3 regions of the Kitasatospora sp. NPDC001547 genome follow, and region 3 is predicted to be linked to each of the others. Evidence: riboswitches for the same ligand, from Rfam matches in the RefSeq annotation. Region 3 holds a riboswitch; each other region holds the start of a gene.
What was found. Region 3 has a riboswitch for cobalamin ahead of ACFY0X_RS07490 (FecCD family ABC transporter permease). Riboswitches for the same ligand answer to the same signal wherever they lie in the genome.
Positions count from the first base shown of each region.

Region 1: it holds a riboswitch for cobalamin, as region 3 does, so the genes downstream of both, ACFY0X_RS27435 (cobalamin biosynthesis protein) here and ACFY0X_RS07490 (FecCD family ABC transporter permease) in region 3, are expected to answer to the same signal.
Region 2: it holds a riboswitch for cobalamin, as region 3 does, so the genes downstream of both, ACFY0X_RS08975 (HoxN/HupN/NixA family nickel/cobalt transporter) here and ACFY0X_RS07490 (FecCD family ABC transporter permease) in region 3, are expected to answer to the same signal.

Region 1 is NZ_JBIAVL010000017.1:70,318-77,678, forward strand. Features, by position in the region: gene cobO (cob(I)yrinic acid a,c-diamide adenosyltransferase) at 1-248, opposite strand, end outside; gene ACFY0X_RS27425 (putative cobaltochelatase) at 255-2,378, opposite strand; gene ACFY0X_RS27430 (cobyric acid synthase) at 2,375-3,889, opposite strand; gene ACFY0X_RS27435 (cobalamin biosynthesis protein) at 3,886-4,878, opposite strand; cobalamin riboswitch at 4,986-5,119, opposite strand; gene ACFY0X_RS27440 (alpha/beta hydrolase family protein) at 5,440-6,561, shown strand; gene ACFY0X_RS27445 (hypothetical protein) at 7,227-7,361, shown strand, end outside.
Region 2 is NZ_JBIAVL010000004.1:123,416-130,776, forward strand. Features, by position in the region: gene ACFY0X_RS08945 (Fpg/Nei family DNA glycosylase) at 1-621, shown strand, start outside; gene ACFY0X_RS08950 (putative quinol monooxygenase) at 772-1,098, shown strand; gene ACFY0X_RS08955 (AAA family ATPase) at 1,169-1,771, shown strand; gene ACFY0X_RS08960 (hypothetical protein) at 1,735-3,174, shown strand; gene ACFY0X_RS08965 (hypothetical protein) at 3,222-4,889, opposite strand; gene ACFY0X_RS08970 (ArsR/SmtB family transcription factor) at 4,938-5,321, opposite strand; cobalamin riboswitch at 5,403-5,616, shown strand; gene ACFY0X_RS08975 (HoxN/HupN/NixA family nickel/cobalt transporter) at 5,647-6,765, shown strand; gene ACFY0X_RS08980 (M24 family metallopeptidase) at 6,942-7,361, shown strand, end outside.
Region 3 is NZ_JBIAVL010000003.1:391,163-398,523, forward strand. Features, by position in the region: gene ACFY0X_RS07465 (anti-sigma regulatory factor) at 67-477, opposite strand; gene ACFY0X_RS07470 (GNAT family N-acetyltransferase) at 666-1,142, opposite strand; gene ACFY0X_RS07475 (nuclear transport factor 2 family protein) at 1,153-1,536, opposite strand; gene ACFY0X_RS07480 (ABC transporter substrate-binding protein) at 1,625-2,617, opposite strand; gene ACFY0X_RS07485 (ABC transporter ATP-binding protein) at 2,640-3,464, opposite strand; gene ACFY0X_RS07490 (FecCD family ABC transporter permease) at 3,461-4,540, opposite strand; cobalamin riboswitch at 4,633-4,782, opposite strand; gene sodN (superoxide dismutase, Ni) at 4,872-5,267, opposite strand; gene sodX (nickel-type superoxide dismutase maturation protease) at 5,541-5,903, shown strand; gene ACFY0X_RS07505 (CGNR zinc finger domain-containing protein) at 5,907-6,488, opposite strand; gene ACFY0X_RS07510 (amino acid ABC transporter ATP-binding protein) at 6,625-7,361, opposite strand, start outside.

The DNA of each region.
Region 1 (7,361 bases), on a different contig from region 3:
GTGCCGCCCTCGCCGGAGGCGCCGAGCACGCGCAGCGCGTTCTCCTCGCCGACCTTCCACTTGGCGGACTTCACGAACTGGAACACCCCGACCGACCAGCCCTGGTTCCAGGCCCGCAGCGCCATGCCGAACGCGGCCGTGGACTTGCCCTTGCCGGGGCCGGTGTGCACGGCGGTGATCGGCAGCGTACGGCGCTGGCGGGTCGTCAGGCCGTCTTCGGGGACGCTCTCGGGGACACCCTTGGGCATGTCGGCTCAGGCCGCCTTTCGCATCGAAGCAGTCGAAGTGGCACCACGGTTCCCGGTGCGGTTCTCGCGGACGAGCGAGGCCACGCCCTCGGCGCGCAGCTCGTCCAGGCTGACGGCGGTGCCGCCGAGCAGCCCGGCCAGGGTACGGGCCAGGCCCAGGCGGACCGGGCCGGACTCGCAGTCCAGCACCACGCTCGCGGTGCCCTGCGCCGCGAACAGCGCGGCCGCGCGGCGCGACCGGGCGAGCGCGTCCTGCCCGCCGGTGGCCCGGCCGTCGGTCACCACGACCAGCAGCGGGCGCCGGCTCGGGTCGCGCAGCCGCTCCACCCGGAGCACCTCGTGCGCGCGCAGCAGGCCGGCGGCCAGCGGGGTCCGCCCGCCGGTGGGCAGCGACTCCAGCCGGGCCGCGCCGACCTCCACCGAGGAGGTGGGCGGCAGCGCCAGCTCGGCGCCGGCGCCCCGGAAGGTGATCATGCCGATCTTGTCGCGGCGCTGGTAGGCGTCCATCAGCAGCGACAGCACCGCGCCCTTGACGGCGGTCATCCGCTGCCGGGCGGCCATCGAGCCGGAGGCGTCCACCACGAACAGCACCAGGTTGGACTCCCGTCCCTGGCGCACCTGTTCGCGGAAGTCGTCCTTCTTCAGGACCAGGGCCCGCCCGGTGCGCCCGCGCGCCGCCTGGTGGGGCGCGGCGGCCTGGAGGGTGGCGGTCAGGTGCAGCCGGCCGAGCGCGCCCTGCGGGCGGCGGGCGCGGATGGTGTGCCCGCCGGTGGTCTCGGCGGGGGAGCGGCGGCCCTGGGCGCCGTGCCCGGTGCCCTTGACGGTGAACAACTGGGTCCGGTACGGGTCCCCGGCCGCGACCGGCGCCGACTCCCGCGCGGGGGAGGGCTGTTGGGCCGGTACGGGCGGCTGCGCGGGCTCCTCGGCGGCCTCCGGGCCGTCCGGGCCCTCGCGGCCGTCGAGACCGCCTTCGGGGCCGGACGGCTCGGGGGCGCCACCGCCGTCGGGGCCACCGCCGTCGGGACCGTCCCCGTCAGGCCCGCCGTCCTCCGGACCGCCGCCGGGACCGTCCCCGTCAGGCCCGGGCCCGTCGCCGTCGGGCTCCGGTTCGTCCTGCTGCGCGTGCTCCTCCAGCGTCCGGTCCAGCTGCTCCTCGTCCAGCCCGGGCGCGTCGAAGGGATTGCGGCGGCGCCGGTGCGGCAGCGCCAGCCGGGCGGCCTTGCGGACGTCCTCCTCCAGCACCTCGGTGCGCCCGTCCCAGGCGGCCAGCGCGACGGCGGTGCGGGCCATCACGATGTCCGCGCGCAGCCCGTCCACCTCAAACGCGGCGCAGACGGCCGTGATCTGACGCAGCGCCACGTCGGTCAGCTCGACCTGGGGCAGCAACTCCCGCGCCGCGGTGATGCGTTCGGCGAGCGCCCGCTCCTCCTCGGCGAACCGCGCGGCGAAGCCGGCCGGGTCGGTGTCGTACGCGAGCCGTCGGCGGACCACCTCGGCGCGCTCGGCCGGGTCCCGGGTGGCGGCGATCTCGACGGTCAGGCCGAACCGGTCGAGCAGCTGCGGCCGCAGCTCGCCCTCCTCCGGGTTCATCGTGCCGACCAGCAGGAAGCGGGCCGCGTGCCGCACCGACACGCCCTCGCGCTCGACGTAGGAGCGGCCCATCGCGGCGGCGTCCAGCAGCAGGTCCACCACGTGGTCCTGGAGCAGGTTCACCTCGTCGATGTAGAGCACGCCGCGGTGGGCCCTGGCGAGCAGTCCGGGCTCGTAGGCCTTGACGCCCTCGGCCAGCGCCCGCTCCAGGTCGAGCGAGCCGACGATCCGGTCCTCGGCCACGCCGACCGGCAACTCGACCAGCTGGGAAGGCCGTTCGGAGGCGGACGGGGAGACGTGCGGCCCGTCCGGGCACTGCGGGTCGGGCGCGCCCGGGTCGCAGGCGAAGCGGCAGCCGTCCACGGTGGCGATGGACGGCAGCAGGCCGGCCAGCGCGCGCACCATGGTCGACTTCGCGGTGCCCTTCTCGCCGCGCACCAGCACGCCGCCCACGGCCGGGGAGACCGCGTTCAGCAGTAGCCCGAGCCGCAGGTCGGCCATGCCGACGATCGCGGTGAACGGATAGCGGACGTCGGTCATGCGTCACTCCCAGGGGCCCCGGGCGGCAGGAACGGCAGCGATCCGGCCGCCGGCACCCCGCCCTCGATCAGCTTCCACAGCGCGTCGGTGTCCGCGTGTTCCTCGATCAGGTCGCCCAGCCGGTCCAGCCGGGCCTCGCGCGCCGCGGCGAAGGAGGTGTCCGGCGCCGGGACGAACGCCCGGCCGGACGACTCGGCGACCTCGCGCAGGAGTTCACGGCGGAACCCGTCGTTCTCCAGCGCGCCGTGCCAGGTCGTGCCCCGGACCGCGCCCACCCGGCAGCCGTCCAGGAACGGGGTGCCGCCCTCGACCGCCACCACCCCGTGGTGGATCTCGTAGCCCTCGACCCGCTGCCCGTACGCCTCGCCGACCGGCCGCGCCAGCACCTTCTCGGCGCCGAACCGCACCCGGGTCGGCAGCAGGCCGAGCCCGTCGACGGCGCCCGCCTTCGACTCGACCTCGTCCACGATGGAGTGCGCCAGCATCTGGTAGCCGCCGCAGACCCCGAGGACCGGCAGTCCGGCCGCCGCCCGTGCCTTCAGGGCCGGCTCCAGGCCGCGCTCGCGCAGCCAGGCGAGGTCCGCGACGGTGGCCCGGGTGCCGGGCAGCACCACCAGGTCGGCGTCGGCCAGCTCCTCCGGCCTGGTCGCCCAGCGGACCAGCACGCCCGGCTCCTGCGCGAGCGCGTCCAGGTCGGTGAAGTTGGACAGCCGGGGGAAGCGCACCACGGCCACCCGCAGCACGTCCGCGCCGAGCGGTCCGGGCCCGTCCGTCCGGTCGACCACGGTGGACAGGTCCAGCGAGTCCTCGGCGTCCAGCCAGAGCCCGGGCAGCATCGGCAGGGTGCCCAGCACCGGACGTCCGGTCAGCTCGTGCAGCATCTCCAGCCCGGGCGCCAGCAGCCGCGAGTCGCCGCGGAACTTGTTGACGAACCAGCCCGCCACGTGCCGCTGGTCCTCCGCCGACAGCAGCGCCAGCGTCCCGTACATCGCGGCGAAGACCCCGCCGCGGTCGATGTCCCCGACCACCACCACCGGCAGGGCGGCGGCCGTGGCCAGGCCCATGTTGGCGATGTCGCGGTCGCGCAGGTTGATCTCGGCCGGCGAGCCCGCGCCCTCGCAGACCACCACGTCGTAGCGGCTGCGCAGGTCGGCCAGGCACTCCAGGGCGCGCTCCAGCAGGACGGGCTTGCGCTCGCGGTAGTCCAGCGCGCCCACCTCGGCCACCGGCCGGCCGAGCAGCACCACCTGGCTGCGGCCGTCCGCGCCGGGCTTGAGCAGCACCGGGTTCATCGCCGCCTCCGGCTCCACCCGGGCGGCCTGCGCCTGCATCGCCTGGGCGCGGCCGATCTCGGCGCCGTCGGCGGTGACGAAGGAGTTGAGCGACATGTTCTGCGCCTTGAACGGCGCGACCCGCACGCCCTGGCGGGCGAGCCAACGGCAGATCCCGGCCGTCACCACGCTCTTGCCCGCGTCCGAGGTCGTCCCCGCGACCAGCAGCGCGTTCGTCATGCCCGCCCCCTCTTCTTCATCAGCGTCCGCAGCAGGACGTGCCCCGCGACCGTCGTACCCAGTGCCAGTGCGCCCACCCGCCGGGAGAGCGCGCAGGCCCGTTCGATGTCGTCCACCGTGACCGGGCGCAGCTCCGCGCCCAGCACCGGCCGGTCCTCCACCTGCTCGCCGTACCGCAGCGTCCCGCCCAGCCGCACGCCCACCGCGCCGGCGAACGCCGCCTCGGCCTGGCCCGCGTTCGGGCTCGGGTGCGCGGAGCCGTCGCGCCGCCAGATCCGCCAGGCGGTCCGGGGTTCGGGCGCGGCGGCCACCGTCAACAGTGCCGTCAGCCGGGCGCCGGGCCAGCCCGCCAGGTCGTCCAGCCGGGCCGAGGCCCAGCCGAACCGGGCGTAGCGCGGCGAGCGGTGGCCCACCATGGCGTCCAGGGTGTTCACGGCGCGGAAGGCCAGCAGTCCGGGGGTGCCGGCCAGGGTGCCCCAGGCCAGCGCGTTCACCACGGCGTCGGCGGTGTTCTCGGCCACCGACTCGACCACGGCCCGGGCGATCTGCTGCCCGTCCAGCGCGCTCGGGTCCCGCCCGCACAGGTGCGGCAGCCGCTCCCGGGCGGCCGCGAGGTCGCCCGCGGCGAGCGAGCGGCCGATGGTGCGCGCCTCCCGGGTCAGCGAGGTGCCGCCGAGCACGGTCCAGGTCGCGGCCGCCGCCAGCGCGGCCCGGCCCAGCGGGCGCCGGCCCACCGTACGGTCCAGGGCGAGCGCGCCCGCCGCGACCGCGCCCACGCACAGCGCCGTGTACCCGGCCCCGGCGGCGCGGCCGTCGCGCCACACCCTGCGCTCCAGCCGGATCGCGGCGCTGCCGAAGACGGCCACCGGGTGGCCCCGGCGGGGGTCGGCGAAGCGGGTGTCGGCGGCGTAGCCCGCGGCGGCGCCGAGCGCGAACGCGGCGGCGCGGGTCAGCGGGCGCGGAGCGGGGGAGGCGGTGGGCGGGGTCATCGGCCGCACGGCGGAAGGCAGCTCGGAGTCCGGCCGGGCGGGGCAGCCTGCATCGCGTGCGTGTCCTCACTCAGGGTCCGCGCCCTGGATCGACGTGACGGGGGCGAGAGTCTCCTGGCTTCCGGGTCGAACGCACTCCCGGAGCCTTCCAGCGGCCGTCGACGGCCCGCCGTGGCGATGTTCCGAGCGTGCTCCCCGGTGACAGTGGCGGGACCGCGCCGGACTTCCACCGGCTTCCTCTCCATGCCTCCGTTTGGCCCCAGGATCCCATCACGGGCCCGAACCGGGAGTCAACCGAGGTCACGGAGGGGTTGGTCACACGCCGGCCCGCTGACACCCCGTGGGATCGCCCGGCACCGGCAGGCGCCGGCAGCGGCACCGGCCCGGGCGGTCGCCCTCCCGACCGTCCCCTCCTCGGGCCCGCCCGCCCGCCGCCCGCCCGCCGCCCGGGCGACCCGGACGGCCCATCCGGGTGGCCGTCCGGGTGGCCGTCCGGGCGGGGCGCCGGTGAACTGGTGCTCGAACACCGTCCGGTCCGAGAGCAACAGAGCGGGGAGCGATATGCGTTGGGGAACCGCCGCCGTCGTGGCGGCCGCCGCGGTCGGGGCCACCGCGGCCGGGGCCGCCGTGCTGGTGATCGGCCGTCGGGCCTCCGAGCGGATGGTCCGTCCGGCGCCCGCCGTCCAGGAGTCGGCGCCGGTGGTGGTCCGCGGCCTCGCCCCCGGCCGGGTCACCTTCACCCGCGGCCCCGCGAGCCTGCGCCCCGGCCGCTGGGCGGTCGAGTGGGCGGACGGCGGGCACGCGGTGGTCGAGGAGGTCCTGCACGGCGACGAACGGGGCGTCACCCGCCGGCTGGTCCGCGCCGACCGGGGCACCCTCGCCCCCGGGACCGAGGTCCGCTTCACCCCCCGGGTCCACCTCGGCGACCCCTCCGAGGCGCTCGGCCTGGCTTTCGCCGACACCGTCGCCGACGGCGAGCTCGGCGCGCTGCCCGCCTGGCGGCTCCACGGCAAGCGCGGCACCTGGGTGATCCTGGTGCACGGCCCCGGGGCCGACCGCCAGCAGACCCTCCCGGTGCTCCCCGTGCTCGACCGGCTCGGCCTGCCCGCCCTCGCCGTCACCTACCGCGGCGACCGGGGCGCCCCCGACTCCCCGGACGGGCTCAGCCACTTCGGCGAGACCGAGTGGCGCGACGTCGAGTCGGCGGTACGGCTGGCGCTCGACAGCGGCGCGGGCAAGGTGGTCCTGTACGGCTGGTCCCTCGGCGCGACCATGGTCCTGCAGACCGCGGCCCGCTCCGTCTGGTCGCACGCCGTCCGGGGCCTGATCCTCGACTCGCCGGTGCTCGACCTCCCGGCCTCCGCCCGCCGGGACGCCGCCCGGGCCGGTTTCCGGGGCGTCGCCGCAGAGCTTGGCGCCCTCGCCGCCGAGGGCCGCACCGGCGTCGACCTCGCGGACTCCGCCCGTCTCGCCGAGGGCACCGACCTGCGGGTGCCCACCCTCGTCCTGCACAGCCCGGAGGACCGGATCGCCCCCTTCGGCACCGTCGAGAAGCTGGCCGCGGCCCGCCGCGACGTGGTCAGCCTCCAGCCCTTCCCCGGCGCCGACCACGCCACCCTCTGGAACACCGCCCCGGACCGCTACACGGAACTCCTCCGCCGCTGGCTCACGCCGCTGCTGTAGCCCGGGAGCCCCCCCTCGCGCGCGCCGCGTTTTCGGCCGGGTCACGACGGTTTCCCGCCGCGCTTCCCCCCGGTCCGCGAATGGCGCTTTCTCCCGTTCCGCCCGGCGTGCACGAGAAGTCGGCCCGGCCGACTTCTCGTGCGGTGCGCTTCCCCCGCCCCGCCCGCCATCCGTCCGGAATCGGGCTGGACAGGCCCGCCGAGCACGGGCGGCGCGGATCCCCCGCGGCGAAAACCACCCCGCGGTCGGGGGCAACAATGGGCCCCGACTCGTTACCCCCCACCCGTACGCAGGGTGACCGGGCGAGCATTCCCGGCAACCGGGGGGTGACGAGTGGCATGGCCAGGTCACACGTTTCCGGCCAGGCGGTATGCCGTTGTTGCCCGATCTTGCGGAGGTGCCGCCACCGGTCGCCCGGTCGTACGGACAACCGGATGTGACAGAAGGCCGGTGCAAGGGGAAGACTGCTCGACGTGACGTCTCGGAACCCGCGCGACCGTGATGCCCCGCTCCCGCCGACGATCGGTACCGGTGCGACGGTGACCCGTCTCCCCGGAACGGCCCAACGGCCCGCCGGTGGCAGGCCGGGCGGGGCGGGTGTCCCCCGTAACGGAGTACCCCGGCGACGAGGGCCCGCTCCGGCTCCCGGGCGCGGCAGGGTTCCCGTGCCGGAGGGCTTCCCGGCACCCGCCGAGCTGGCGCCGCTGGCCCGCCGGATGCTGGTGGACGCCGTCCGGGTCGCCCGTTGGGCCGGGGAGCTGGCCGAGGTCGACAAGCGCGGCGAGCTGCTCCCGGAGGAC
Region 2 (7,361 bases), on a different contig from region 3:
GTGCACGTCCACCTCGGCCTGTACGGCGGGTTCACCCTCGGCACCGGCCCGGCGCCCGAGCCGGTCGGGCTGGTCCGGCTGCGGCTGGAGAACGAGGACGGCTACGCCGACCTGCGCGGTCCCAACACCTGCGCGCTCGTCACCGGGGAGCAGAAGGCCGCCGTCGCCGCCCGGCTGGGCCCCGACCCGCTGCGCGCCGACGCCGACCCGGACACCGCCTGGCGCCGGATATCGGGCAGCCGGACGACCGTCGCGGCGCTGCTGATGGACCAGAAGGTGCTGGCCGGGGTGGGCAACGTCTACCGGGCCGAGGTGCTGTTCCGGCACGGCATCGACCCGCACCGGGCCGGGCGCGACCTCACCCGCCGGGAGTGGGACGCGATCTGGGCCGACCTGGTCGCCCTGATGCGCGAGGGCGTCACGGCCGGCCGGATCGACACCGTCCGTCCCGAGCACACCCCCGAGGCGATGGGCCGCCCGCCGCGGGTGGACGACCACGGCGGCGAGGTGTACGTCTACCGGCGGGCCGCGATGCCCTGCCTGGTCTGCGGCACCGACGTGCGGACGGAGGAGCACGCCGCCCGCAACCTCTTCTGGTGCCCGGCCTGCCAGGCGGCCTGACCGGGCCCGGCCGTGCCGCGCCGCCGCGTGCCGACGCTGCCCCCGTGTCGCATACGACCTTTCTGACCTGCGACGATGGTCGGCGTGCTCGCCGAGCAGCCTGTCCCTACCGGTACTGCCACGTGTGAACGTGCAGCGAAAGGAAGTCCCATGATCTTCATCACGGTCAAGTTCCCGGTCCGCCCCGAGCGCGTCGACGGCTGGCTCGACCTGGTCGACGAGTTCACCCGGGCCACCCGCGACGAGCCCGGCAACATCTTCTTCGAGTGGTCCCGCAGCGTCGAGGACCCCAACGAGTTCGTCCTGGTCGAGGCGTTCCGCGACGGCGACGCGGGCCGGGAGCACGTGGAGTCCGCGCACTTCGCCAAGGCCATGGAGGACCTGTCCTACGCGGTGGCCGCCAAGCCGCGGATCGTGTCGACCGAGATCCCCGGCATGGACGGCTGGGCGGAGATGGGCGAGATCACCCCCCGGTGACATCCGAGTGCCCCACCGGTGCGGCGCCCAGCCCGTAGGCTGGGGCCGACCGGCCGGAGGGAGCAGGCGGATGGAACGGCACGAGGTGGCCAACACCGTGTCAGGCGCCACGGTGGGCGGCCACCTGGTGCAGGCCGGGAACATCGGGACGCTCCACCTCCACCAGCCGCGGGAGGTGCCGAGGCCCCGTCAGGTGCGCGCGCCGCACGGCCCGTTCGTCAACCGCGAGCCGGAGATCGCCGCACTGGCCGCCGCGCTGCGCCGGGTCGAGGAGGACGGGCTCGGGGTCGTGGTGTTCACCGGCCTCGGCGGGGTCGGGAAGACCGAACTGATCGCCAAGTTCACCGAGGACCACCGGGAGCACTTCCCGGGCGGGGACCTCTACGCCGACCTGAAGGCCTACCGGCACCAGGGCGGGGTGGACCTCCCCGAACTGCTGGCCGGCTTCCTGCGCGCCCTCGGCACCGAGCCCCCGGCCGTGGAGGCCGAGCGGTTCACGGCGTTCCGCACCGCCACCGCCGGGCGCCGGTGCCTGTTCTTCCTGGACAACGTCGAGCACGCCGCGGAGGTCCGCGCGCTGCTCCCGTCCGGCGGGCTGGTGGTGGTCGCGAGCCGGCGGCGGTTGCCCGCGCTGCGGTGGACGGCGCCGAGGTGCGCCGGCTCGGGCCGCTGAGCGCGACGGCGGGCGCCGAGCTGGTGCGCGGCTGGGTCGGCTCCGGGCGGGGCACCGACGGGGAGCTGGCGGAACTGGTCGAGCTGTGCGGCGGGCTGCCGCTCGCGCTGAACGCGGTCGGCAGCCAGCTGCTGGACCGGGACAACCTGCCGGTCGGCCGGGTGGTGGCCGAACTCCACGACCGCGAGGGCAGGTTGGCGATGCTGGAGGACGAGGAGAGCGATCTCGGCGCGACCTACGACCTGGTCTACGAACGGCTGTCGGCTCAGGGCCGGGCGCTCTACCACCTGGTCGGCGTGCACCCCGGCCCCTTCGTGTCCGCCGAACTGGCGCGCGCGGTCGGCGTCGAGCGGGCCGAGCGGGCGATCGGGGAGCTGCGCGGCGCCCACCTGCTGGACGAGGTGGTGGACGGCGACCGCGAGGACCGTTTCCGGGCCCACGACGTGGTGCGGCTGCACGCCTACGGCCGGACCCGGGAGCTGCCGGACCGCGGGCCCCTCCTCGCCGAGGTCGTGGCGTACTACCGGGGCCGGGCGTCGGCCGCCGACCGCGCGATGGCCGGGAATCGCCTGCGCCTCCAGGACCCGAGCGGTGACGAGCTGCCCCGCTTCGCCTCCGGGGCCGCGGCCCTGGAGTGGCTGTACGCCGAACGCGCCAACTTCCGCGCGGTGGTGGCGGAGGCGGCCGAGCAGGGCTGGCACGGCGAGGTGTGGCGGCTCTGCGAGTCGCTCTGGCCGCTCTACCACGGCCGCAAGCTGTACCAGGACTGGATCGCCACCCACCGGCTCGGCGTCGAGTCGGCCCAGTGGGACAACCGGCCGGCGGCCGTGGTGCGGATGCGCAACCAGCTCGCCCGCGCCCACGTCGACCGCGGCGAGTACCGGCTCGCCGCCGAGCAGTTGGCGCTCGCCACCGAGCAGGTGCCGCTGGTGACCGAGCGCCAGGTGGTGGGGGTGCTCTACGAGACGGACGGGCTGCTCTGCCTGGCCGACGGGCGCCCGGCCGACGCGGTGCGGCGGTTCACCCTGGCCCTGGCGGAGAACCGGGGCGACGACCACGGCGAGATCGTCCAGAGCTACAACCTGGCGCAGGCGCTGATCGCCGACGGCCGTCCGGAGCAGGCGCTGGCCCTGCTGGCCGAGGCCACGGCTCACGCCGGGCGGACCGGGGACGACGACATGCTGATGAAGCTGCCGCTGGTCCGCGCCAGGGCGCACCGGGCCCTCGGACAGCTGGACCTCGCCGTCGCCCACGCGGACGACTGCGCCCGGCAGGCCAGGGAGCGCAGCCAGTACGCCAAGGAGGCGCAGGCGCACACCCTGATCGTCTCCCTCGCCGAGGAGCTGGACGACGCGGAGCTGGCCGAGCGCAGCCGGGCGCGGCTGCGGGAGCTGTCGGAGTAGGACCCCGGTACGGCCAGGACCCGGGACGGGCCGAGGGACCGGTACGGCTACGACCTGGTACGGAACGACACCCGGGCGCGGTGCTCGCCGGTGCGGACGGTGAGCCCGTGCTCGGCGAGGCCGGCCGGCTCGCCGCCGTCGGCGAGCCAGGTGGCGACGGCGGAGCCGAGCAGCAGCGGGTCGATGCCGGGGTCGGGGCGGTCCCAGTCCGGTTCGGCGCGGGCCTCCAGCAGCAGGCCGGTGCGCAGCCGCAGCAGGTGGCGGGCCGGGCCGAGGGCGGCCACCGCGACGGCCAGGCCGGGGAGTTCGGCGGCGGTGTCGGCGAGCCAGCGGGTGGCCGGGCGTTCGGCGTGGGCCTCGGTGCGGGCGAGGACCTCGGCGGTGTAGCGCAGGGCGTCGCCCGGGTGCTCGTCGGTGAGGGCGTGGAAGCCGCGCGGGGGGTGGCCGTCCGGGGCGAAGGGGTAGCGCCGGAGGCTGACCTCGGTGCCGTCGCTGCTGCCCTCGACGTCGTACGCGGTGGGCCCCTCGGTGGTCGCGGGGAGCGGCCTGGGGTAGGGCGGCAGGGCCGGCTCGTCCCCGGGTTCGTCCAGTCCGTCCAGGAAGGAGTAGAGCAGCGGGCGCAGCAGCCGGGCGGACTCGCCGCGGTGGGCGAGTGAGCGGCCGGTGACGCCGCTCAGGCCGGCCGGGTCCTGGGCCAGGGCCAGTTCGAGCTGGGCGGCGAGGTCCCCGTCCGGGTCGAGGACGGGCGCGGCCTGGCCGAAGGCGTAGCCGGGGGAGCGCGGGTCGAGTTCGGCGGCGCCGGTGGCGACGAGCACGGTGGGGCGCTCCAGGGCGGCGCCGTAGACGGTGACCGAGCCGTGGTCGCCGATCACGCAGTCGGCGGCGACGAGCGCGGCCTGCCAGCCCTGGTGGGGCGGGATCAGGCGCAGGCCCATCCGGCGGGCGCCGTCGAGCAGCGCCTCGGGGTCGTGGCGGCTCCAGACGTTGGGGTGCAGGACGACGGCCACCGTGTACTCGTCGGCGGGGAGCCGGCGGACCAGCCGCTGGGGGAGGTCGGGGCGGCGGCCGAATAACGAGTGCTCGCTCCAGGTGGAGCTGACGACGACGAGCCGTCGGCCGCAGGTGGCGCCGAGCGCGGCGCGGTAGCCGTCGCGGGAGCGCCGGCTGCCGAGCATCCGGTCGAAGCACGGGTCGCCGACGACCCGGGCGACGTCCAGCGCCTCGGGGCAGGAGTCCCGCAGCCGGTCCAGCTGCTCGGGGTGGGAAAGGCCGAGGACGTCCACGAACACCCGTCCGCGGTGGGTGAGTTCGTTGCGGGACAGGCCGGCGGCGGTGACCGTGTCGCCGGTCGACTCGGTGACCAGGCGGTTGTAGCCGGCGCCGTGCGGGAGGACGACGAGGCGGGCGTCCAGGCGGTGCATGGAGGAGTGGACGGCGCAGGCGACGGCCAGGTCGAAGCGGCGGCGGACGGCGTCCTCCCAGTCCAGCACGGTGAAGCCGGGCAGGCCGCGCAGGTACTCGTCCAGGGCGCGGTCGGCGAAGGCGGAGCCGGGGTTGACGGTGAAGTACCGCTCGATGCCGTCCGGGCTCAGCAGGGTGAGGACGTCCAGGACCCGGGTGGCCGAGGTGAGGGTGCGGGCGACCGCCAGCACGCGGGCCCTGACCGGTCGGGTGTTCCAGCGGTCGGCGGGCCAGACGTGGGGATGGGACGGCACACCATGATCGTACTGGTCGGGCCCGGTCCCGGCCGGGGTTTGCGGGTGTCAGCCGGCGGCCGCGGTGGGCTCGTGGTGCTCGGCGGCGGTGCACTCGTCGAGGAGGGGGCGCATGGCCTCGTCCACGAGCCGGTAGCGCACCACCCGTCCGTCCCGGTCGCCGGTCACCACGCCGGCCGTGCGGAGCAGCCGCAGGGCCTGGGAGACGGCGGGGTCGCGCATGCCGGTGGCGACCGCGAGGTCGGTGACGGCGAGCGGGCCGGCCCGGTGGAGGGCGAGCAGCAGGGCGAGCCGCCCGGGGTCGGCGAGCAGCGAGAACCGCTCGGCCCAGGACCGGACGTGCGCGGGCTCGCCGATCGCGGCGATGGCCTCGCAGACCCGGTGCCCGTCGATGGTGCGGTGGCCCGCGCGGTCGGCCGGTACGAGATGCATGCGGACATTCTTGCAGGCGGCGCCCTGTGATCCTGGACACCTGCGCAGGTGCGCAGCCTTGCACCCGTGGGGCCCGGCCCCTACGGTGTTCCCCGCCGTGGTGCTCGGGAAGACCGGTGACGGATCCTCAGGGATCCCAGCCCGGAGCGGCCCTCGCCACTGTGATCGGGTCGTTCCTCCGCCCACGGAGGAACGTCGTCCGTACCCATGAAGCCACTGGGCGCCCCGCGCGCCTGGGAAGGCGGGTACGGGCGTCCCGTCAGCCAGGAGACCGGCCACGGCATCTCACGAGGTTTTCCACGAGGTGCTGGAGCGTGATCCGCAGATGACCCTGCCCGAAACCGTCGCCACCGGGGCGAAGACGGCCCCCTCCGCGCTGCCGAGCTTCCGGTGGCGGCGCGAGGACACCATCCGTACGGCCGGGTTGATGGGGGTGATCCTGGCCATGCACGTGGTGGCCTTCGGGACGCTCGTCTTCCTGGTCGCACCCGAGCGGTACGCGGTCGGTACCCAGGCCTTCGGGGTGGGCCTGGGTATCACCGCGTACACCCTCGGCATGCGGCACGCCTTCGACGCCGACCACATCGCGGTGATCGACAACACCACCCGCAAGCTGATGGCGGACGGCAAGCGGCCGGTCTCGGTGGGGTTCTGGTTCGCCCTCGGGCACTCCTCGATGGTGGTCGTGATGGCCGCCCTGGTGGCGGGCGGCGCGCAGCTGGCGAACACGCTGATGGACGACGAGTCGACCACCCACAAGTGGCTCGGCATGATCGGGACGACCACCTCGGGCGTCTTCCTCTACCTGATCGGCGCGCTCAACCTGGCGGCACTGCTCGGCATCCTCAAGGTGTTCCGGGCGATGCGGGCCGGGCAGTTCGACGAGCGGGAGCTTGAGGCGCACCTCGACTCGCGCGGCTTCATGGCCCGGGTGCTGAACCGGGCGACCCGGTCGATCACCCGACCGGGGCAGATGTTCCCGGTGGGCATGGTGCTGGGCCTGGGCTTCGACACCGCGACCGAGGTCACCCTGATGGTGATGGCCGGCTCGGGCGCGGCCTCCGGGCTGCCCTGGTACGCGATCGTCTGCCTGCCGCTGCTGTTCGCGGCCGGGATGAGCCTGTTCGACACCCTGGACGGGACGTTCATGAACTTCGCGTACCAGTGGGCCTTCGCCAACCCGGTCCGGAAGGTGTACTACAACCTGACCATCACCGGTCTGTCGATCGCGGTCGCCTTCGTCATCGGCACCATCGAGCTGGTCGGGGTGCTGCACGAGAAGCTCGACCTGACCGACCCGGTCTCCGGGTTCATCGCGGACATCTCGCTGGACAACGTCGGCTACGGCATCGCCGGGCTGTTCGTGCTGGTCTGGGCGATCGCGATCGGGTACTGGAAGCTCGCCCGGGTCGAGCAGCGCTGGACGCCGGGCCAGGAGGCCTGAGCACCCGTCCCGCGGGTCGTCCCCGGGGCCGCGGCACGGCCCCGGGCGGGGGCGGGGCGCACGGCGCGCGCCCGGAGGTGACGGCGCGGTCGCGCGGGGGGCGCGCAAGGAGCACCGGGGGTTCGGCCGGGGGTGCTCGGCGGGCGCTTCGGGCCGGGGGTTCGTAGGCTCGACGCATGGCGGATGCGTACGCGGGGCGGCGGGAGCGGGTGAGGGAGCACTGCAGTGCGGCCGGGGCCGATGCGGCGCTGATCACCCGCGCGGCGAACGTGCGGTACCTGACGGGCTGCGCGCCCTGCGGGGCGAGCCTGCTGCTGACCAGGGAGCGCGCCCTGCTCGCGCTGCCGGACGACCTGCCGCCGGACGACTCCGGGGAGCACCTGATCGCTCCGGACGTCACCAGGCTGCCGGTGGCGGCCGGCTCGGACACCGCACTGGCCGCCGCGACCGCCGCCGCGCGGTCCGGGGTGTCGGGCCTGGCCGTGGAGGAGCACGACCTGACCGTCACCCGGCACCGGGCGGTGGCCGGCCTGACCGAGGGGGCCCGGCTGGTGGACCTCGGCCAGACGGTCGAGCGGCTGCGGGTGGTCAAGGAC
Region 3 (7,361 bases):
GGGGAGCGGCGGACGGCCCTTGCGCGGGTGCTGCTCGGTGCTGCTCGGTGGTGCGGTCCGGCCCGGCTAGTGGGCGGAGGAGCCGCCGCGCTTCTTGTGCAGGCTGATCGACACGGTCTTGTCCTCACCGACCGAGGAGTCGACCTCGCCGGCCAGGGCGGAGAGCACCGTCCAGGCGAAGGTGTCCCGCTCGGGGGCCTTGCCGTCGGTGGTCGGGGCGGAGACGGTGACCTTCAACGAGTCGCCGACCAGCCGGAACTCGCAGGACAGCACGGAGCCCGGCACCGCCTGCTGGAGCAGGATGGCGCAGGCCTCGTCGACCGCGATCCGCAGATCCTCGATCTCGTCGAGCGTGAAGTCCAACCGGGCGGCCAGCCCGGCCGTCGCTGTTCGCAGGACGGAGAGGTAGGCCCCCGCTGCGGGCAGCCGGACCTCCACGAAGTCCTGAACACCGAGATCGCCGTCGATCTGGGACACCCTTGCCTCCTGGGTGACGCGCTGTACTTTCTTGGTACCCCGCTTGTTACCGCTTGCTACCCCTGGAGGGGGTCCGGCGTCGCGGATCCGCCATCGTTCTGCCTTCCGCACCCCGGTTCGGGAGTTACTCATGGTAAGGCATTGCGACGCAGGGTGGCAGACCCTTTCTCCGGACTGCGCAGGGCCGTTCAGCGCCGTCCGGCGGCGGCCAGGGCCTCGTCGGTGAGCCGGTACACCGTCCACTCGTCCATCGGCACCGCGCCGATCGACTTGTAGAAGTCGATCGAGGGCTGGTTCCAGTCCAGGACCGACCACTCGACCCGGGAGTAGCCGCGCTCGACGGCGATCCGGGCGAGTTCCAGCAGCAGCGCCTTGCCGTGGCCGCCGCCGCGCGCCTGGGGGCGGACGTACAGGTCCTCCAGGTAGATCCCGTGGGTGCCGCGCCAGGTCGAGAAGTTGCGGAACCAGAGCGCGAAGCCGACCGGTTCGCCGGTGGCGTCGTCCTCGGCGATCAGCCCGAACACGGCCGGCTCCGCGCCGAACAGGGCCTCGTGCAGCTGCTCCTCGGTGGCCTTCGCCTCGTGCAGGGCCTGCTCGTAGTCCGCGAGTTCGCGGATCATGGCGTGGACGACGGGGACGTCGGTGGCGACGGCGGTGCGGATCATGCCTGTGAGCCTACTGCTCGGGACCGGTCTCGTCCCAGGCCTGGACGGAGGTCTGGTCGACGATCCGGCCGTCCCGCAGACCGGCCATCGAGGACATCAGCACCCGGACGCCGTCCGGGTAGCGGCAGGACTCCAGGAACGCGACGTGGTCGCCCTGGACCACCACCTGTTCCAGTTTGTGGGTCATCTCGCGGCCGTAGACGTCGTCCAGCATGGCGCCGATCTCCTCCCGCCCGTGCATCACCAGGGGATGGCTGGGCTGGGTCTTGCGATCGACCACGCGCAGTTCGGCGTCCTCGGCGTAGAGCGCCAGGAGGACCTCGGCGTCGCAGCGCTCGATGCCCTCGCGCAGTGCACGGGTGTCGAAGGCGGCGGGGGTCGCCGTGGTGGTCATGGTCTCGCTCCTCCGGTCGGGTTCCGTCGGCTCGTACCTTGAGCGTACGCCCGGAGGTCCGTGCCCGGGGGAGCGGGATCCGGGCCGGTCAGCGGGCCGGTACGGTGCGCAGGTAGCCGGCCAGCGAGCTGATCGCGGCCGGGTTGCGCGGGCTCTCCACCAGGTCCACATAGTCCATCACGAAGATCCGGTCGTTCCTGATCGCGGCCACGTTCGCCAGCGGCGGGAAGGACGTGAGGAACCGCCGCTTCTCCTCGGCGCCGGTGTCGCCGTAGTCGTTGATCACGATCACCTCCGGGTCGCGCTGCACCACGCTCTCCCAGCCGGCCGTGACCCAGCTGTCGGTGAGGTCGCCCATCACGTTGGTCCCGCCCGCCTTGGCGATGATCTCGTTCGCGGCGGCGAACTTCCCGGCGGTGTACGGCTTGTCCTGCCCGCTGTCGTACAGGAAGACGGACGGGCGGCGCTCGGGCCGGGGGACGGCGGCGATCTGCGCCTTGAAGTCGGCGACCAGCCGGTCGGCGCGGTCCCTGACGTCGAAGATCTCGCCGAGGTTGGCCAGGTCGGTGTAGAGCGCCTCCAGCGGGTCCATCACGCCGCGTTCGGTGCCCTTGCCGCTGCGGCAGGACTCGCTGAGGACGTACGAGTCGATGCCCAGCGTCCGGAAGGCCTGCGGGGTGACGCCCCGGCCCTCGTCGAAGCCGTAGTGCCAGCCGGCGAAGACCAGGTCGGCCTCGGCGTCCAGCGCGATCTCCTTGGTGATCTGCTGCTTGGAGAGCCACTTCGTCCGCTGGTAGCCGTCCTTCCAGGCGACCTGGTCGATCCTCCCCTTGTCGTCGGGCATCACGTAGCCGGCCATCCGGTCGGCGAGGCCGAGCGAGAGCATCAGCTCGGTGATGCCGACGTCGTTGGTCACCGCCCGGGCGGGCTTGCGGTCGAAGGTGAGCTCGTCTCCGCAGTTCCGCACCGTCACCGGGTAGTGGGCGGAGGCGGTGGCGGCCTCCTTCGGGGCGATCTCGGCGCCGCAGCCGGCGAGTCCGAGGGCGAGCAGGGTGGTGACGGCAACGGCCTTGGTGCGCACGGTGGTTCCTCCGGGGGACGGATCAGGCGGAGTGGTCGAGGCGGTCGAACAGCAGCTGGAGGGCGCCGGTCCCGGGGTGCCGCACCGGGGTGGCCCGGACGCCGAACACCTCGGCCAGCAGGGCGGGTCGGAGCACCTCGTGGGGCGGGCCGGAGGCGACGATCCGGCCGGCCCGCAGCACGTACAGCAGGTCGCAGTGGCCCGCCGCGAGGTTGAGGTCGTGCAGTGCGGTGAGCACCGTCGGCCCGGCCTCGCGGGCGAGGGCCAGCACCTCCAACTGGTGGGCGATGTCGAGGTGGTTGGTGGGTTCGTCCAGCACCAGCAGGCGCGGCTCCTGGACCAGCGCGCGGGCGAACAGCACCCGCTGCTTCTCGCCCCCGGACAGGCTCAGGAAGCCCCGGTCGACGAGGTGTCCGGCGCGCACCTTGCGCAGCGCCTCGGCGCAGCGCTCCGCGTCCCCCGCGGCCGGGCCGCCGAAGCCGCGGCGGTGCGGCAGCCGGCCCATGGCGACCACCTCGGCGACGGTGAAGTCGAACTCGGCGGAGTGCTCCTGGGTCAGCGCGGCCACCCGGCGGGCGCTCTCCCGGGCGGTGAGGGCGTGCAGGTCGTCCCCGGCCAGCCGGACCACGCCGCCGGTCGGCTCCAGCACCCGGTAGACGCAGCGCAGCAGGGTCGACTTGCCGCTGCCGTTCGGGCCGATCAGGCCGACCACCTGCCCGGCGGCGGCCGCCAGGCTCACCTCGTGGACCAGCCGGGTGCCGGCCAGTTCCACCGAGACGGCGTCGACGGCGAGGTCCTGGGCCCGCGTCGGCCCGGTCCCGGCCGCCGCCTCGATCACGTCGGTCACCGGTTGCCTCCGAAGGCCTGGCCGCGGCGGCGCATCATCACCAGGAAGGCGGGCACGCCGAGGACCGCGGTGAACACCCCGACGGGCAGTTCGGCGGGCGCCAGCAGGGTGCGCGAGGCGATGTCCACCCAGACCAGCAGCAGCGCCCCGGCGAGCGGCGCGACCACCAGCACCCGGCGGTGCCCGGCGCCGACCAGCATCCGCGACAGGTGCGGCATCAGCAGCCCGACGAAGCCGATCGCCCCGCTGACGGCGACCACGGTGCCGGTGACGGCGGCGGTCACCACGAACAGCTCGCGGCGCAGCCGGTCCGGGTCCACGCCGAGCGAGGCGGAGGTCTCGTCGCCCATCGCGAGCGCGTCCAGCCGCCCGGCGGCGCCGGTCAGGTAGGCGAGGCCGGCCAGCACCGTGGCGGCGGCGATCGGCACCTTGCCCCAGGTGGCGCCGCCGAGGCTGCCGAGCAGCCACATCATGGCGTCCCGGGCGGCTTCGCCGCGGTCGGCGGCGAAGACCATCAGGGTGGTGGTGGCCGAGAAGCCGTAGGACAGGGCGGTGCCGGTGAGCACCAGGCGCAGCGGGGTGAGCCCGTACGCGGTGCGGGCGGCGAGGTAGACCAGCGTCATGGCGGCCAGGGCGGAGCCGAAGGCGGACGCGGAGACGGCCCACACCCCGAGCGAGGCGAAGGCCCCGAACAGCAGGACGGCGTTGGCGCCGACGGCCGCGCCGGAGGAGACGCCGAGCACGAAGGGGTCGGCCAGCGCGTTGCGCACCAGCGCCTGGACGGCGACCCCGCAGGCGGCCAGCCCGGCGCCGACGACGGCGGCCAGCACGGTGCGCGGCAGCCGGATCTCCCAGACGATCGCGTACGCGGCCGCCTCGCCCGCGTCCAGCCGACCGCCCGTCAGCCCGGCGCCCAGCAGTCGCAGCACCCGGGGCAGGCCGAGTCCGGAGGAGCCCAGCGCGACTCCGCAGACCAGCGAGAGCAGCAGCGCGACGGCGAGCCCGGCGGCGAGCGGGGCGACGGGTGTGCGCCGGGCGGGCGGGCCGGCTGCACGGTCTGCGGGTGCGCGGTTCACGGGGACGCCTTGCCTCGGGCCGCGGGTGCGCCGGGGCGGGCGCGGGCCGCAGGTGTGCCGGGGCGCCGTTCCCCTCGCAGTCCGCGGCGAGTTGTCGGGAGGTCAGCGGCCGAGGGCGATCGGGCTGGCGCGGTCGTACGGGCTGGTACGGGCCGCGCTCACCGTTGCGGGTCAGCGCCGGATTCACACCGGACTTCCCCCTCGGACGCCCTGGCAGCATAACAGCCACTCAGGGCAGGCAACCCTTACCGGGGGTGGGCCGGGCGGTGAACGCGCGACCGCCCCCGTCCGGCTGCGCGGACGGGGGCGGTCGGGTGGCGACGCGTCAGGCTCAGGCCTGCTTGGTCTCCCAGAAGATCTTGTCGACCTCGGCGATCAGGTCCAGCAGGGCCTGGCCGGTGGCCGGGTCGGTGGACGCCTTGGCGGCCGAGGCGGCCTTCAGGGTGTCGTTGATCAGCTGGTGCAGCTGCGGGTACTTCTCGAAGTGCGGGGCCTTGAAGTAGTCGCTCCACAGCACCGAGATGTGGTGCTTGACGGCCTCGGCGCGCTGCTCCTTGATGATGATGGCGCGGGCGCGGAAGTGCGGGTCCTCGTTGGCCTGGTACTTCTCCTGGGTGGCCTTGACCGACTCGGCCTCGAGCTTGGCCTGCGCCGGGTCGTACACGCCGCAGGGCAGGTCGCAGTGGGCGTGGGCGGTGGCGCGCGGTGCAAACAGACGAGAGAACATGGGAGTCCTTCCTTAGATCGTCTTCCCGCGCCCGAGATTACCCCGCCGTCCTCGCGGTTTCGCGGTCGGGCGGCGGGCCTAGGGCAAAAGACGGACCCGGAACCGGGGTAATCCGGACATCGGGCCGGTGACGGTCCGTACGGCAGACTGGGGGCGGGCGGAGCGGGAGGAGGAGTCGTGGCGCGGAGCACGCGACCGGAGGGCGCCGGAGCCGACGGACGGGGCCGGGGCGGCGCGCTGCCGTTCGGACTGGTCGACGTGGCCGGGCCGTCGATGGTCCCGACCCTGCGCGAGGGCGACCAGCTGCTGGTCCGCTACGGCGCGCCGATCCGGCCGGGGGCGGTGGTGCTCTTCCGGCACCCCTTCCAGCAGGACCTGCTGGTGGTGAAACGGGCCGCCGAGCGCCGGTCCAAGGGCTGGTGGCTGCTCTCCGACAACCGTCCGGTGGACAGCGACAGCCGCAGCTACGGCGCCGTCCCGGACGAACTGGTGCTCGGCCGGGTGCTGCTGCGGCTGCGGCCGAGCCCGGCCTGGCTGGCGCCGGGGCGCCGGCTGGAGCGGCTGCTGCTCACCCCGCGGCTGGCCCGGGTGCCGGGCCTGGCCCGCCGGCTGGGCGCCTGGGTGGACGGGGTCTAGGACCTACTCGCGGGCCGCCGCCTCCGCCTCCTGGCGCTTGCGGGCCCGGTAGGCGGCCACGTTGGCGCGGGTCGCGCAGCGGTCCGAGCAGTAGCGGCGGGAGCGGTTGGTCGAGGTGTCCAGGTAGGCGTTGCGGCAGGGCGCGGCCTGGCAGATGCCGAGCCGGTCGGCGCCCAGCTCGGTCAGGTGGACGGCCAGGCCCATGCAGGCGACCGCGCTGAAGTGCGCGGTGGCGGTCGGCGAGTTGTCGGCCAGGTGCAGGTGCCAGCGCGGCCGTCCGGCGTCGTCCAGGTAGTCGTGCCCGGAGATCAGCGGGCTGACCGGGTACTCCATGAGCAGGCTGTTCAGCAGGTCGACGCCGCGGATCTCGTCGCCGTCGGCGGCGGCCTCGAAGACCCCGCGCAGCCGGGTCCGCACCGCCCGCAGCCGGGGCAGGTCGGACTCGTCGGCGAGGGCGGCGGCCCGCGAGGAGTCGGAGAACAGGGCGCGCACCGCCTCCACGGAGGTCAGCGCGTCGGTGCCGCGCTCGGGCTCCTCGGTGTTCACCAGCCGGACGGCGAGGTCGGCGTAGGCGGCGAGCTCCACAGGGGTCCTTCCAGAATTCGGTAACGGGCTGACTGCCTCCAGCCTATTACCCGGTGGCGATTCCAGCCTATTACCCGGGCGGGGAAAGGGACGGCGCCCGGCAGGACGGGTCTGCCGGGCGCCGGTGGTACGGGCTTCAGAGCACCTTGGACAGGAAGGCCCTGGTGCGCTCGTGCCGGGGGTCGGTGAGCACCTCGCGGGGGTTGCCGGACTCGACCACCACACCGCCGTCCATGAACACCAGCGCGTCGCCGACCTCGCGGGCGAAGCCCATCTCGTGGGTGACGACCACCATGGTCATGCCCTCCTCGGCGAGGCCGCGCATGACGTCGAGGACGTCGCCGACCAGCTCAGGGTCGAGCGCCGAGGTGGGCTCGTCGAAGAGCATCAGCTTGGGCTTCATGGCCAGCGCGCGGGCGATCGCCACGCGCTGCTGCTGGCCGCCGGAGAGCTGCGAGGGGTAGTTCTTCGCCTTGTCGGCGAGGCCGACCCGCTGCAGCAGGGCCATGCCGCGCTCGCGGGCCTCGGCCTTGCTCTCGCCCTTGACCTGGACCGGCGCCTCCATGACGTTCTCGATGGCGGTCATGTGCGGGAACAGGTTGAAGCGCTGGAAGACCATGCCGATGTCGCGCCGCTTGAGGGCGACCTCGCGGTCCTTGAGCTCGTGCAGCCGGTCGCCCTTCTGGCGGTAGCCGACCAGCTCGCCGTCCACCCAGAGGCGGCCGCCGTTGATCTTCTCCAGGTGGTTGATGCACCGCAGGAAGGTCGACTTGCCGGAGCCCGAGGGGCCGATCAGGCAGAACACCTCGCCCTGCTTGACCTCCAGGTCGATGCCCTTGAGCACCTCGACCAGGCCGTAGGACTTGTGCACGT